4 regions of the Metabacillus sp. GQ13 genome follow, and region 1 is predicted to be linked to each of the others. Evidence: riboswitches for the same ligand, from Rfam matches in the RefSeq annotation. Region 1 holds a riboswitch; each other region holds the start of a gene.
The links. A riboswitch is a leader RNA that binds a small molecule or an ion and turns the genes downstream of it on or off. The one in region 1 is predicted to bind cyclic di-GMP.

Region 1 (3,886 bases):
AAGAGGGATACAGGGAAATGAAACATATGATAAATAAGATCAGGAACCTAATTCTAAGATTGTGACTGCGATATTTCTATATTTTTATTTTCCGCGGAGAAAGGAATACTAAGAAAGGACAAAAGAAATTTCATTTTCTAGAGTTTCTCTTTTTCATCTCTTTTTTTATAGTAGGTATTACCTTATTAATAAGTGTTTTTCGTAATTTAGGATCTATCAGCATTTTTTTGATTTTTTTCCTAATCATTTGTAGAACCTCCCATGTCTTTTTTATCTATTATCCTTTCTATACCCAATCATTGCTTTATAAAAACAAGCGATTATAAATTATTTGTACCATTGCGGGATATAAAACTATCTAGAATTAATGAATGAGCAATTAGGTTGGATAAATCTTAAAGTGGGATCAAATTCTATCTGATAGACGAACAATGAAGGTTCTGCCATTTTGGTGAACCCTTCAATCCAATCTCGGGATTAAAGAGGTTCATTTATCATATAGCTTTTTTAAGTATCATATAAGCATACTTAATTTAGTTAATTTCTTTTCCTTTGTTAAACCCCAAGGAATTAAGTGCAGATTTCACAGTAGAGTGAATGGTTTTTGAAGTTAAATCAATATCTAGTTGGTTGGCAATGAGAGCAAGTTCTGGTCTAAGCCCTGTTAAAATAGTGCGAACTCCAAGTAATGTAAGTACTTCATTTATTTGAAAAAGGTAATGAGCAACAACGTCGTCTAAATTATAGATACCAGAAAAATCGATGATTAAACACACTATATTTTGTGTCTTTACCTTAATTGGGACATCATCTAGTAGTTGTCTACCTCTACTTTCATCAAATGAACCTACTAAGGGCAGTACGGCAATCCCGTCTAGTAAAGGGACAAGTGTTAATGAAAGTTCATTTATTTGTTCTATTATTTCTTTGTTTTTTCTTTCAGATTCTTTCCTTCCAGTTATATCTCTCACATATGTTTGTATTGCTTTTGTACTTCCTATTTTTACAGGGTGACAATATAATTCAACTTCAACACTTGTTCCATCCATTCTGAAGACGATTTCTTCAATAACCTCTGCTGGTTGTTGGTATGCCGAATCGATCCTAGTTTCTATTGCAAGCTTAGATGTGTCTCTAAATATATCCAATGGGCTTGCTCCAATAATATTTGCTTTCGTCTCTCTGAAAAGCTTTTCAGCTGCATGATTAACATAGATAATTTTAAGATTTGTATGGATTACAATCGGTTCAAGGGAATATTCGATTACCTGATGGTAGTCGATCTTTGTAATATTTTCTATCATAATTATTTGCACTCCTTTAAACAAACGTTAAATGTTATTTCAGTAATAATCAAGTGATGTTATTCTATTAAAAAAATTAGAAGATAAAATGTAGGCAAACTATAATCATATAAGGCTCAATAGTAAATCAACTTATTAGCAAGAGTCAACTAGCCTACAAGATAGCTATCAATCTCCTAATGGTAGCATGGCGTGATTAGCATCTACCAAAATAGTTGTGTGTCCACAAATCACAAAATAAATAAAGACTTATATCCGAATTAATTTTTATGTAGTATGTCATATATAACAATTTAAATGATAGAGGTGTATGATGTCGAAAAAGATTAAAATTGACCAACCAAAAGTTGGATCGTATATAGAAAAAAGTAATTTCCAAGATATATATTATGATGAGGACTATCAATTAGTGAACTGTTTGGTGGAAGGTTCACAAGTTGATAACGAGGAAATTGATCGAGTCATTTTTTCTAAGGTGATATTTAATAATGTTTCATTTACTAATGCTATTTTTCATCATAATGATATGACTGATGTGATTTTTGAAAACTGTAATTTTTCAAATGCGAAGCTTTGTAATGGCATTATTCATCGAGTTGCTTTTAAAGACTGTAAACTAGTAGGCTTAGATTTTTCTAATGCTAATCTGGGTAACGTATCGTTTGAAAACTGTGATCTGAGTTTATCTGACTTTGCCGATGCACGTCTCAAACAAGTGAGTTTTGACCATTCTTCTATTAGAAGTGCTAACTTTTACGAATGCAAGCTTAACAAAGTAAATCTTAATATGTGCGATCTTAATGATGTAGATTTTACACAAACTGTACTTAAAGGAATAGATATCAGTACCTGTATATTTGAAAAACTGAATGTGTCTCTAGAAAGCTTGATAGGCTGTGAAGTTTCTTCCGATCAAGCAATTGGATTCTCAAAATTGTTAGGGTTAGTGATTAAAGAATAATATGAAATAATTTTGTTGATATTTAATATTTATATTTAATTATCATCCATATTACAGTACTATTTAACTATGAAGTGTTCACTCAATAGGAAAAGGCAAACCTTTCGAAAGTTTGGGACGCAAAGTTACAGATCTAAGGTAGATCTAAGCTAAGATGGCTGAGCTGCCTAAAATATATACTATTTTAGGAGGATTCATATGGTAAATTCCTTAGGTTCAACCGAAAATGACCTGGATCATGAATGGGCAGAACTGATTTTATATGCTCTCGAAGTGGGGATGTCCATCGAAGACATAAGAGATTTTTTCAATAAGTATTCAAGACCTGAATAGGGTCTTTTTTTTATTAGTTATTTTTATGGTTGTTTCACAATACAATCATTATGTTGTGAAAGGTTAAAGTATATATTAATAAATATTAACCTTCATTGAAACTTAATTAACAAGAGAATGTCTTTCTTAATAGAAGTATTTGGTTTAATAAGGACTTGATGAAAACATAATGGTCGTAAAAAATAATTAATTGGGAGTAGATTATTATTAAAAATGCAATCAGGAAAATTTTTATTTGGTTAGGCGTTTTGCTTTTATTGTTGTCTGTTTTTTTTTACTTTTGGGAAATTTCCATATTCAATTCAGAATTCATCGTCTTTTATGGTCTTGGAATTTGTGGGTTAGTTATCAGCTTTCTTAGTAGGCGCATGCATGTGATAAATGAGGATTCGCTCACTAGTCTTTTAGATAAGTTAGGGTTTGTTGGCAATTTAACGACTGTAGTTTTATTTTTTCCACCAATCTATCTGATTTGGGGAACTCTGGTTTTTGGTCCATAAGCTCATTATTATTAAAAATATATCGATTTTAACTAAAAGTGAGGCGTTAATTCAGCAGAGTTAATGTCTTTTATTATTTGTATTTTTTAGACAAGAGATTTAATCTTCCGATAATAGTAGATACTACCTTTTATACATATGTATACTTGTTTACGAGATTTTTGTGGTCTCTTATTAAACAAAAGGTTATAATTAACCTATAATTTATGCCTATAAATTTGATATATAGTAATAAATTAAATGATAGTATGAAAATGGAGGGTGGATAATGAAGTTTCCACATGATTTTTTGTTTGGAGCTGCTACTGCTTCTTATCAAATTGAAGGAGCATGGGATGAAGATGGTAAAGGATTAACAAACTGGGATGTTTTTTCAAAGATTCCAGGGAAAACATATAATGGTACAAATGGAGATGTAGCGATAGATCATTACCATCGTTACAAAGAAGATATTAAATTAATGGCAGAGATGGGTCTTGAATCGTATCGGTTTTCCGTATCATGGGCACGTATTTTGCCAACAGGTGATGGAGAGGTCAATGAAAGTGGCTTGGAATTTTATAATAATATTATTGATGAATGTTTAAAATATGGTATTGTTCCATTTGTTACACTGTATCATTGGGATTTGCCTTTGACGCTTGCAGAAGATGGTGGTTGGACTCATAAGCGAACCGCTGATGCCTTCGTCAAGTATGCAGATATTTGTTTTCGGGAATTTGGAGATCGAGTCAAACACTGGATTACATTCAATGAAACAGTTATGTTTTGTGGATTAGGTTATTTAA
Region 2 (3,886 bases), on a different contig from region 1:
TAAAGGGCGAGGTCATGCACTTTGGTGCACCTCGACTCCATCAAATCTTTCAGTCCACCACACGACTAGGAAGTATGATCCGTTTATTTGAAAAAGTCGATTCAAACGGTACAAATGTACCCTTACATCCCTGGCTAGGTGTAAATATTATTGTTTCTTATCAATGTGACATGAAAAAGGATCAACTCTTTTCCATTGGACTACATTTAGTAAGTGGAACACTTTTAGAAAACTTTCAAGAAAAACTTGAAAAGCTACAACTAACTCCAAAAATCCCAGATCTCTGCTTTAATATGACTCCCCTAATCAAACCTAAAAGCGGTTTGAAAAGAATTGAGCAATTTATCGAACAAAGAATAAACCAGCAGGATCATACATGGGCAGACACAGCTAGACAAAGATGGAATGAAGATTTAAAACTATTAGACCACTTTTATGTAGACTTAGAGGAAAAACCAGATTGTTATCACCTAGAAAAGGATGCCCTGCGTGACCTTTATGAGCCACAAATAAATGTAACGATTCAGAGTGGCGGCATCTTTTATTTGACACCCCAGGCTATATTTAATTAATAAGTTTCCTATTTATAGCAGTTGGCTGATTATGCCAACTGCTATAGTTTTGTATAAATTGGTGTATGAATTTGGCTACGATTCTAGTTCTCATACTTTTTAAACCCCAATTTAAAACTGATATTAAATGAAAAGATACGTTTAATTCCTACCAGAATACTAAAAGTAGGTGTCTTTTTGACCTATTTATAGATATCTATGAGAAAACTCCTTACTATTTAAGCGGAAGGTGCATGAAGATAGGCTACATTAGGTATAACGATTAGTACGAAATACAACAGTAATGGAAATATAACCCAAAAAGGAAATATAATTCGACAAAATCAAATTATTGTTATTAAAGTTTTATTAAAGAATAATTAAAGAAAATCCATTAAATAAAAGTCAGCGCATGAAAAAGTAGGTTAATCCACCTACAGATTGTTACAAACAAATTACAAATAACCAATTTAGTTAAAATTTTATTCTTTCGACAAAATTCTGCACACTTCCTATATAAACATATTTATAATAGAATTAGTTATAAAGTCAGGTAACACAAAGGGACTTTTGAGTTAATAAATATCTAAAAAATGACATAAAGTTTATATCAGCAAAAGGCAAACCTATTGAAAAATAGAGACGCAAAGTCACAGATCTAACGTGTTAACCATGATGGCTGGGCTGCCTGAAATACAGGCTAGTATTTTAGGAGGGTAATAAGGTGAATAGTGAAATCATTGAGAGAATAACAAAGGATGGCAAGCTTGATCGTGAATGGGTTGAGATGATTTTAGAAGCATTAGAAATAGGGATCAGTTCTGATGAAATAAAAAAATTTCTTACAGAACCAACCATTACTCATTAAATAAAACTCACTCTCTACATACTTGTATGTAATATTTTTTTATAAATCTGTTCTCCATATAAAACAATACCTTCTTTATATGCTATAATATTTATAGAAAAAGGAAGGTGACTTGACGTGATTGGCCCTAGAATAAAAAAATATCGAACACAAAGGAATTTATCTTTATCTGAACTAGCTGAAAGAGCAGGGGTTGCAAAGTCCTACCTTAGTTCGATAGAACGCAACCTTCAGTCTAATCCTTCTGTTCAATTTTTAGAAAAGGTATCTACTGTATTAGGGGTTACAGTTAACACCCTACTTAATGAACAAAGCGAAACAGACTTAGATGACCTTGACTTAGAATGGACAAAACTCGTGCAAGATGCCATGAAATCCGGTGTTTCCAAAGAACAGTTTCGAGAATACTTAGAATTTAATAAGTGGAAGCTACAGAATGACAATGATAAATAAGAGCATGGTTGGTGATTACGATCACCGATGGTGCTCTTTTGTGTTTTGTTCGTTTTATTGAATATCCCATCTTCACTTCTGATTGTTCTTTTTAGCGATTTAATTCTGTAAACCCATTTAAAATATGTCGTAAATTGACTGTTTTCATAATGCTAATTACACATAATTACGTTATAAAGAACATTAATGGTACTAATAGATTATATCAAAAGTCTTTATTTTTCCGTTTTGTTCTCTATAAAGATTTGTAGAATAGGTACATTCGATTAATATGGATAATAGTTACCTTTTACTTAGAACTTTGAAAGGTTTTTCTGGAGACCTATCCTTATACGATTCAAGTATGTTTTCATTGATAAAAAAGAATAACTTCTTCCGTTTTAGGTAGCTAAAACTATGTAGTTGGAGGAATATGCAGGAGTATTACCATTAATATCCGGTAAAAGGTAGTCTTTCATATAGGAACAAATTTTTCATATTAGTTGTTATTCTTTATAGTCAACAAGTTAATCTCAGGGGTATTGAATAGTCGAAACTTTAAAAATGAAATGGTTTGACTACTGCCTAAGCCTGTACTAACATATTGTTTTGTTTGCTTATATTCCCATAAACCTTTTACTCTATCCTGTGGAGGAAAAAGCCCACTCCGCTCATAATATGCTTCTGGAACAAACAACGCACCTATTAACGGGAGCCTAATTTGCCCACCATGGTAGTGTCCAGCAATAATTAAATCATAATCTCTAAACACAGCATTCGGATTAATTTTTAAAAGATCGATTCTAGCATCAACAATTGGATAGTGGTTTAAGGCAATGACGACATCTGTAGGTTTAGCTGAATCAAGCTTTACCATTTCTTTTAGTAATTGATTACGATGCTGTATAAAGGCTATTGCATCCCCTTCTAATAATCCATTTTGTGTATCCAAGACAGATAATTCGAAATCAACGAAATGTATAGAAGAGGTCCCCCTAACTACAGTATGTATTGACTCAAGATACTTAACACCTCTCATATCCAACCCTTCAATAAATTGATGTTTTCTCAATTTACCCTTTTCATCGATTACATAACTAACAGGATCTGAATTCCCTGGGACAAATAGAGCAAGATCTTTATTTTTTATACCTTCTACTAATTTATAAATAGGCTGATAGTTTTTACTATCTCCATTTATCAACATATCTCCTGTAAAGACGATTGCATCATATTCAATTGAATTAATCTTTTCGATTAAGTTTTCCTGATTGTCACCAAATACTTTTTCATGAATATCTGAAATCTGTAAAATTCTATATCCGTTTATATCATCTGATATATTATCAATTCCTATCTCTTGCTCTACAATTTTTATTCGATTATTGTCCCAATATGTGTAGGCTATGAGAATAAGTACAGTTAACAAAAATCCCAGTATGATTCTACCCTTACCTTTATTCATGATTAACATCGCTCCAATTTTCAGTGACGACGATAGAACTTCTATCTTTACAGTAGCTATTAAAAGCTTATCCATTCTCAACGACTCTTAGGTATTATAAATCTTTTGAAATTCCTGATCAGGAATTTCCTCCCTAACTGAACATTAAATAGTTTTGAAGGTTTCAATGTGTTTGTACGCTTTAACATTAGATTTTTGATATTTTTATTCTTTGGTGGTTGTTGCCTTGTAGTCATAGTTAATAAACTCATCACTTTTTTATCATCATCCAACATTTCCTCTACATCAAATAATATTGGGATAAGTGCAGTTGTTGGACCGACTAATGCATCACCTCTCTGTACTACAGCCAACCCAAATGATATTCTCAGCATACGGAAAAATCTTTTTTCCATAAGCGCAAGATAATATTTAGGATTATACCTAGATGTATGATCCTGGAATACACGCATAAATAAATGGAAGTAACCTCTCCGTTGGTAATCTTGATGTATACAAAGCTTATCTATTTCCCATATTCTTTCTTGATTTGCTTTAATTTCATCACATTCTGAAAATGGAAATTTATGC
Region 3 (3,886 bases), on a different contig from region 1:
ACGATGACGATGATGATGATGATGATGAATAAGCGATAAAGGCGATCCCTCACTATGAGATAAGTGGGGGATCTTTTTTTTGGGGCCAGTCCCCATTAGCATATTAGCAAACTAAAGCGAAAAGCTACAAATCATAAATAAATACGAAAGAAGAAGGGAAATCAATCGTTTAGCCAGAAGTTAACTAGATAGAAGTGGGGCCAGTCCCCAGCACTGAGCAGTTGGGGTCAGGCCCCAACCCTCAAAAAGGAGCGTAATCAATGACAAATATAAATAAAGTGAAATTCGATCTACATACACATAACAAACTATGTGGGCATGCAATTGGGACAATTGAGGATTATGTAAAGCAAGCAATTGACTATGGACTGCAATTTATCGGTATCTCAGATCATTCACCTTATTTTTATAGTGAGGAAGACCAGCTCTATCCAACAATCGCAATGGCTAAGAGCCAGTTTGCTTCGTATATTGAGGAAGTTCTTCGATTGAAAAATAAGTATGAGGGTAAAATTTACGTATTGCTAGGAATTGAAAGTGACTTTTTCCCTGATCATCTAGAACTCTATCAGGAACAATACGCCCTACACCCATTTGATTACATAATCGGCTCCGTGCATTATGTTCAAGAGGTTAATATTTTCGAAAGAGGCCGTTGGGAAGGTTTAACATCACAGCAACAGGTGAAAGTAAAAGAAGACTATTATCAATTAATCCAACAGTCAGCAAAAAGCGGTATATTTCAAATTCTTGCACATATCGATGCTATGAAAGGATTTTATCCAGCATTTTCTGCTATTGAAACAGACGCGATTGATAAAACATTAAAAATCATTGGTCAAGAAGATGTTGCGATTGAAATCAATACTTCAGGTAAAACGAAGGATTGTGGAGGCTGGTACCCTGCAGATGACATTTTAGAACGTGCTCTTTTCCATAATGTGACGGTGAGCTTTGGCTCAGATGCACATAAACCGGAACGAATAGGCGATGAGTTTGAATTAGTCCAAAAGCGACTAAAAGAAATAGGCTATAAAGAGTGGGCATATTTTGTTAAACAGCAGCGGATCATGACTTCGCTATAAGAGGGGGCCAGGCCCCAAGATAATGTTGATGGGGACTGGCCCCAGTAAAATAAGTAAAATAAAGTCAATTTTACCCTAGACTTTATTCCTATTTATGCTATAAAATACCAGTAGGGTATTATTTTCGAAACGGCAAACTTATTGAAAGATAAGGACGCAAAGCTACGAACCTAACGTTACACTGCTATGGTAGTCGAGCCACCGAAGAGCGATAAAAAATTGAAATGTGGATGCAACATGATGTACATTTCTCCTTTTCGCTAACTAAAAGATAGGTGGCTAGAAAGATGTCAATTGAAAATTTTATACAAGAAAAAAACTATCATCATTCTTTTCAACCGATTTATGATATTAGCAATTGGATGATTGCTGGTTATGAAGGGTTTTTGAGATCCTCTGATTACGCGAATCCAGAGCTTGCCTTTTCGGATGCGAAAAAAGCAGGTAGACTTTATGAATTAGATTCACAATCCATTCAAAAAGCTATACAAGCTTATCAACAAGCAGGCTATACTCGAAAAGATGGCTTTTTGTTTTTGAATATTTTCCCTTCTACTATTGTAGATGAGGCCTTTCTGCCCTTTGCCAAAGAGTTAATGACAGACCCGCAGCTAATCAATCAACAAATTGTTCTGGAGGTAAGTGGTGTAGAAGAAATTATTTATTTTAACGAATTTAGGTATTGTGTGAAGGTATTAAAAGAACTAGGGTATTTGTTGGCCATTGGTGATGTTGGTGCAGGCTACTCTCAATTGCAATCCATTATAGAGTTAGATCCAGACTATATTAAGCTAAATCGCTATTTTTCCTTTGATCTCTTTACATCTAACAAAAAGCAATCAATCATTCAGTTAATCAATAACTTTTGTAAAGCTACTAGTAGCAAACTTATTTTAGAAGGTCTAGAAACAGAAATAACCTTAGCACTAGCTAAGTCGCTAGATATACAATATGGGCAAGGCTATTTGTTAGGGAATCCCAAAATAATTAGCTGAGGTGATAGGGTTTGGAGTATATGTTAATCATCCAGAGTTTGTTTATTATTTTTTTACTATTTTTGTATTTACGTAGTGAAGTAAAGGTGAATAAGCTTGGTTTGAATCTGACGTCTCTTAAGGAAAGTGCCTCATTCGAGACAATAGACGCTATGTTAACAAACGATAACAAACGAAAGCATTATCGATTAGGTGTAGAGGATCTAATCTGCAAAGTACAATTGATTGGATATGGGAATGCGGAGTTGAAGAGATTAAGAAATAAGGAATTTGAAGGGTACATAGACAACATAAGTACAACCGGTTTAAAATTCACTGCAACAACTGATCTCCCAGTAAAAGAAGGATTAACGATCGAAATGAAATTTGAAATGAAAGACATTGAATTTACAATCCAAGGGGAAATTGTCAGACGGGAAGAATTGCTCGAGAATGAATTTTTTGGTTATGGGGTCGAGTTTCACAACCTGTCCCGAACCACGCTAACCAACCTTACGAATACACTAGTTCAATTAGAGGTAGAAAGTGTTAAAAGGGACGTAAAGAATAACAATGTTGTGCATCTTCCGTTTAATTAATCACCATTTATGAAAACGCTTAAGTTGAAAAAACATCAAAAAACTTCCATAGTCTGAGAACTATGGAAGTGTAGGAAAAGTTTAAGTATCGATATCTTTTCTGTCTGAAAATTTCCTGCCAATTAGTTTTGCAAGAATAATGACTAAGGCAAGGGCTACATATACGAGGAACAAAGCGATGAATCCCCATAAGCCAATAATCGCATCAGCAAACTCCATATTACCTCTGTTCGTAATTGCCTGTTGGATCTCGATCGCAAATACTAAAACAAACATAAATGTCAAAGTATATAGAAAAGAGATAAGTTGAATACCAAAAGGGAATTTTGACAACCATTTAGAAATGATATAAACAGACGCGAATGTAATCATTCCAATAAAGCCCAATATCCAAAAGTGCATATCTTTATCTGTTAACTGAAGCCCTAAGATGTCATTCAGAATAACAATTAATAGATCATGTGCAGTGTTTACAACTTCAACAATAAATGAAATACCATCTTTCATTAATTTCCAACTCATTTCAAAGTGAATTTCAACCTTCATTATACCAAGAATATAACCTATTATGTATTTTTTCCTAAATTTGTTAACTGAATTCAACAAATAAAACCAGGGACCTACAAATCTAGTCTTAGTATATTTGTCCATTTTCGATCATAGTCTGATAGTAGACAGGCAGCGAGGTGTGGACATGAGAAGACGATCATCGAATAAACTACTTATATTGTTCATAGTTGTACTTGTTATTGTATTGGTAATTGGCTTCAGTAACCTTTTTTCAAGCATCGGGGACCAGGAACCAAGTGATGTTGTTGAAGACTTTTATAAGGCTGAGCAGGATGGGGATTTCGGAAGTGCATGGGAGTTATTCCATCCTGTTATGCAGAAGCGCTTTTCGAAAAATGCATTTGTAACCGAGCGCTCGCACATATATATGAGTCATTACGGAGTAAAGACTTTCTCATATACCCTTGGAGAAGAAGAGGAAGTTAAAAATTGGAAGATGGCTAAGGATTCAAAGGCATTCCCTGTTGCACATAGCTTCGCGGTGGAGCAAACCTTTAAAAGTAAATTTGGAACATTCATCATTAAGCAAAAGGTGTATGTTGTCGAGGTGAAAGAGGAATGGAAGATTGTTTGGGAGTATTAGCCTTTCTTAAAAAGTAAAAGGGCTTTCGCTGTAATGCACCTCAAAAGATAGAGTGAAATCTAACTTTGGGTGCAC
Region 4 (3,886 bases), on a different contig from region 1:
GGCGATCTTCCGAAAACGGAAAAAGAGGGATTTAAATACCGGCGAAAAGTAGAGAAAGAAATTGGACTACAAGTCAGCAGCGAAGCAGATTTCCATCATCCAGATCGATTGTTTGGTGTTTTGAATGTAAATGGAAGATGGGTATTCGGTGACTATGTTAAAAGTGAACCAGTATGGTTGCACCATCAAAAAAAGCCACATAGTTATTCAACTGCGCTTAATACTCGTGACGCAAGAGCGATTGTGAATATTGCGATTCCAGATCCAAGTGGAATAAAGGCAATTGATCCTTGCTGTGGGATTGGGACGGTACTAGTTGAAGCTCGATCAATGGGCATTGATATAGTGGGAAGCGATCGGAATTATCTTATCCTTGATGGAGCAAGAGAAAATATCGAATACTTTGGTCTTACTGGAGAGGTGAATCTAGCGGATATCCGTGAGGTTGTTAACCAATATGACGTAGCCATTATTGATTTACCTTACAATTTGTGTTCTGTTATTACGCCAGAAGAACAACTCGAAATGCTCCAAAGTGCACGGAGATTTGCAAAGAAAGTGGTTGTTGTAACTGTTGAACCGATTGATGAAATCCTAATAAAGGCAAACTTCTCGATTATAGATCGGGCTGTTGCCAAAAAGGGGTTATTTATTCGTGAAGTGATTGTTTGTATTTGATGTGGTGCTAATAACAATAGATAAGAAAAATGACAATTTGGGAGAGATATGTCTGAATGAAAGGAAGTAAACATGTATATGTTGGACATATTGATTTTTACCGTTATCATTTTAGTAGCCTCTATCCTACAAACGAGCACTGGATTTGGTTTTTCTATTTTGGCTACCCCTTTTCTTTTATTGATATTTGAACCAGCTGAAGCAATTCAAATTAACTTGGTCCTATCTCTAGTTATATCTTGTGTTTTATTAAATAAAATAAGAAAGGATATTGATTTTGTCCTGCTTAAAAGATTTGTGATTGGAAGTGTTGCGGGTTTACCGGCAGGCATTATCATTTTCTTATTGGTCGACATTAGTAAATTAAAGATAGGGGTAGGCATTATCATCTTAGCGCTTACACTGTTGCTAATGCTTAAATTTCGCATAAAACAGAACAAAGGTAGAGATCTAATAGTAGGTGGTTTCTCAGGTGCTCTCACAACGAGTATAGGAATGCCAGGGCCTCCATTATTATTATATTTTTCAGGAACAGAAACTCAAAAGGAACAATTAAGAGCCACTACACTTGCATTTTATTTATTTATCTATTTTGTAAGTTTGGTTATTCAAGTGATCTTCGTTGGAACAAATAAGACAATCTGGGTTTCAAGTGGCTTAGCCCTCCCTCTACTTATAATGGGTCTGTTTGTTGGACAACTCTTATTTAAATCAATTAACCAAAAGGTATTTCGTATATTTACTTATATGATTTTATTGTTTACAGGTGTCTATTTGTTTATTGAGAGTGGATTATAGGGGAAATTGAACAGAAAAACGACTTATTAGTAATGAACTGTTTTAAAAAAGTACCTGTATATACTAGTCGTTATGTTCTTGTTTTAGAAACTATAGAATTCTTGTAAATCATCCATGCTATACTTGGTGGATAGAATTGAGTTGGAAGGAAGGGGATTTTCTCATGAAGTTTATAAAATCACAAATGAAACAGCTAGTCAAAGAGAATAGAGAATTACAAGGGCGTTTAAAAGAAATGATGGATGAACACGATCTTGAAAAAAGTTTTGCACTTAAAGCCTTATATCATTCAGAAGTAGCTGAAGGTGGAAAATATCAATTAGCATACCAAGCACTTGACTTGCCCAAAGGGTAGGTCATTTTTTTGTTCTTTTCCATAGTATCAGCCATTCTATTCAACAAAATCTGTTCTTTCTTATAGTATGATACAATGGTGAAATGACTTTCTTAATAGAGAAGGATATGACAAAAGACACCCGATATATAATCGCTTACCTCTCGCCGAAATGCTAGCGATTAGTATTTTAATTTAATATAGATCAATTTGAAAACGGCAAACTTATTGAAAAATGAGGACGCAAAGCTGCAGGCCTAGAGGGGGAACCTAAGGTGGCTGGGCTACCAATGGGAAAAAGCTAAATCCTTATTGGAAATAGCTTATTTGTCTTACCTAAAAGTAGGGACATTTCCAGATCCTTTAAATAATCAACTAATTATATCAAAATGGAGTGGGAGATATGGAATTCAATAAAAGTGATGAGAGGTATCAAGAGTTCCTCAATGTTGAAAATGCTGTTATCTTTATGTTGGATCGACAGCAGACGTTTGTTTCCCTGAATTCAGGGTGGAAGAGTTTATTAGATTATACAGATGAAGAAATAATAGGGAATTCCATCTTTCATTTTGTGATTAGTGATTATCATGAAACTTTACAAGAACAATTTAAATCTCTAATTGAACATAGTAAAGAGGCAGTAGCCAAGGAAATACGATTGGTTTCAAAGAAAGGTAAAATAGAAGATTTTCATTTGTTCATGAGGGCCGACTTTAATAAGAACGATGAGCTAGTTTCCTTTTCAGGAACAATAACTGATCTAACATCACGACGCCCGAATATAGATGCATTTAAAGAAAATGAAAGCAACTATCGATTTATATCAGAACATATGTCTGATATGGTTGCTGTCCTAGCTAAGGATGGATTAGTTCTGTATGCATCACCTTCTCATACAACTGTTTTAGGTATGGATTTGGATGATTATATTGGAAGTTACCCAATTAAACACATTCATCCAGATGATTGGGAAAAGGTGTTTCACTTCTTTCATGATATGGTAGAAAAATGGAAGACATTAGATATTGATTATCGTTGTATGCATCAGAACGGTGATTGGCTTTATGTAGAGATGAAAGCTACTCCCATCAAAGGTCCTGATGGCGAAATTAGAGTGATTTCTGTAAGTAGGGATATTACGGCTAGGAAAGAAGCTGAAGAGAATTCTAGACAGGCTACAATAAAACTCAAGACGCTGATATCATCTCTTCCGTACGGTGTTTTGGTAGAAGATGAGCATGGAGAGACAACTCTATATAATGATGCACTATTAAACATTGTGAAATTAATTGCTGGTAAGGATAAGAATGAAATAGATGATAAGGATTTAATGAGTGGGCTAAATCACTCAACGCTAGAAGTAGATAAATATCTAACAGAAAAAGAGAAAATAACGATAAATCGTGAAACTCGTCAGGCGGAAGAAATCCGTTTGTTGGATGGGCGGATATTGGAGAGGGATGCCGTTCCAATTGAAGAAAATGGCCGTTTCGATGGATACCTATGGATTTTCCGTGATGTCACAGCAGATAAATTAGCTGGACAACGGCTACATGAGGCGAACCAAGTACTTCAAAGACTTTCAATGATTGATGGGCTAACGATGATTGCCAATCGTCGCTGCTTTGATGAAAAATTGGAAACAGAGTGGGATCGACTAACAGGTCTTTCTGAACCAATATCCTTGTTATTAATCGATATTGATTTTTTCAAAGCTTACAATGATCAATATGGACATCAGGCTGGTGACGCTTGCCTTCAACTGATAGGAAACCTTCTAACTAACCTTTCTTTGGAAACTAATGATTTAGTTGCACGCTATGGAGGAGAGGAATTTGTTGTACTTCTTCCTGAGCGAACATTAAATCAAGCCCTTGAAATTGGAAAAATGATACAAGCGGCTGTTATGCGTTCTCACTTGCCTCATAAAGGGTCAAGCATAGGAGGTTTCCTAACATTAAGCATAGGAATATCGACAAAGTCCGTAACGAAATTTGACCAGCCGACCACCTTAATAACTGAAGCGGATAAAGCTTTATATGAAGCTAAAAGAAATGGTAGGAATCAAATGAGGGT

Region 2: linked by a shared signal. The riboswitch ahead of AC6CHR_RS08160 (anti-repressor SinI family protein) and the one ahead of AC6CHR_RS05470 (anti-repressor SinI family protein) in region 1 are both predicted to bind cyclic di-GMP.
Region 3: linked by a shared signal. The riboswitch ahead of AC6CHR_RS13955 (EAL domain-containing protein) and the one ahead of AC6CHR_RS05470 (anti-repressor SinI family protein) in region 1 are both predicted to bind cyclic di-GMP.
Region 4: linked by a shared signal. The riboswitch ahead of AC6CHR_RS10010 (diguanylate cyclase domain-containing protein) and the one ahead of AC6CHR_RS05470 (anti-repressor SinI family protein) in region 1 are both predicted to bind cyclic di-GMP.

What each region holds. Positions count from the first base shown of each region.
Region 1 covers NZ_JCAXET010000004.1:2,016-5,901, forward strand. Annotated here, with positions in the region: gene AC6CHR_RS05460 (PAS domain S-box protein) at 534-1,304, opposite strand; gene AC6CHR_RS05465 (pentapeptide repeat-containing protein) at 1,618-2,265, shown strand; cyclic di-GMP riboswitch class I at 2,350-2,436, shown strand; gene AC6CHR_RS05470 (anti-repressor SinI family protein) at 2,464-2,598, shown strand; gene AC6CHR_RS05475 (GH1 family beta-glucosidase) at 3,367-3,886, shown strand, end outside.
Region 2 covers NZ_JCAXET010000005.1:230,479-234,364, forward strand. Annotated here, with positions in the region: gene AC6CHR_RS08155 (YqhG family protein) at 1-572, shown strand, start outside; cyclic di-GMP riboswitch class I at 1,161-1,243, shown strand; gene AC6CHR_RS08160 (anti-repressor SinI family protein) at 1,276-1,419, shown strand; gene AC6CHR_RS08165 (helix-turn-helix domain-containing protein) at 1,537-1,872, shown strand; gene AC6CHR_RS08170 (metallophosphoesterase) at 2,351-3,391, opposite strand; gene AC6CHR_RS08175 (hypothetical protein) at 3,394-3,886, opposite strand, start outside.
Region 3 covers NZ_JCAXET010000010.1:110,254-114,139, reverse strand. Annotated here, with positions in the region: gene AC6CHR_RS13965 (PepSY domain-containing protein) at 1-32, shown strand, start outside; gene AC6CHR_RS13960 (histidinol-phosphatase) at 279-1,085, shown strand; cyclic di-GMP riboswitch class I at 1,207-1,291, shown strand; gene AC6CHR_RS13955 (EAL domain-containing protein) at 1,373-2,080, shown strand; gene AC6CHR_RS13950 (PilZ domain-containing protein) at 2,101-2,658, shown strand; gene AC6CHR_RS13945 (hypothetical protein) at 2,740-3,180, opposite strand; gene AC6CHR_RS13940 (nuclear transport factor 2 family protein) at 3,353-3,811, shown strand.
Region 4 covers NZ_JCAXET010000007.1:4,555-8,440, forward strand. Annotated here, with positions in the region: gene AC6CHR_RS09995 (TRM11 family SAM-dependent methyltransferase) at 1-678, shown strand, start outside; gene AC6CHR_RS10000 (sulfite exporter TauE/SafE family protein) at 757-1,476, shown strand; gene AC6CHR_RS10005 (hypothetical protein) at 1,640-1,831, shown strand; cyclic di-GMP riboswitch class I at 2,019-2,102, shown strand; gene AC6CHR_RS10010 (diguanylate cyclase domain-containing protein) at 2,214-3,886, shown strand, end outside.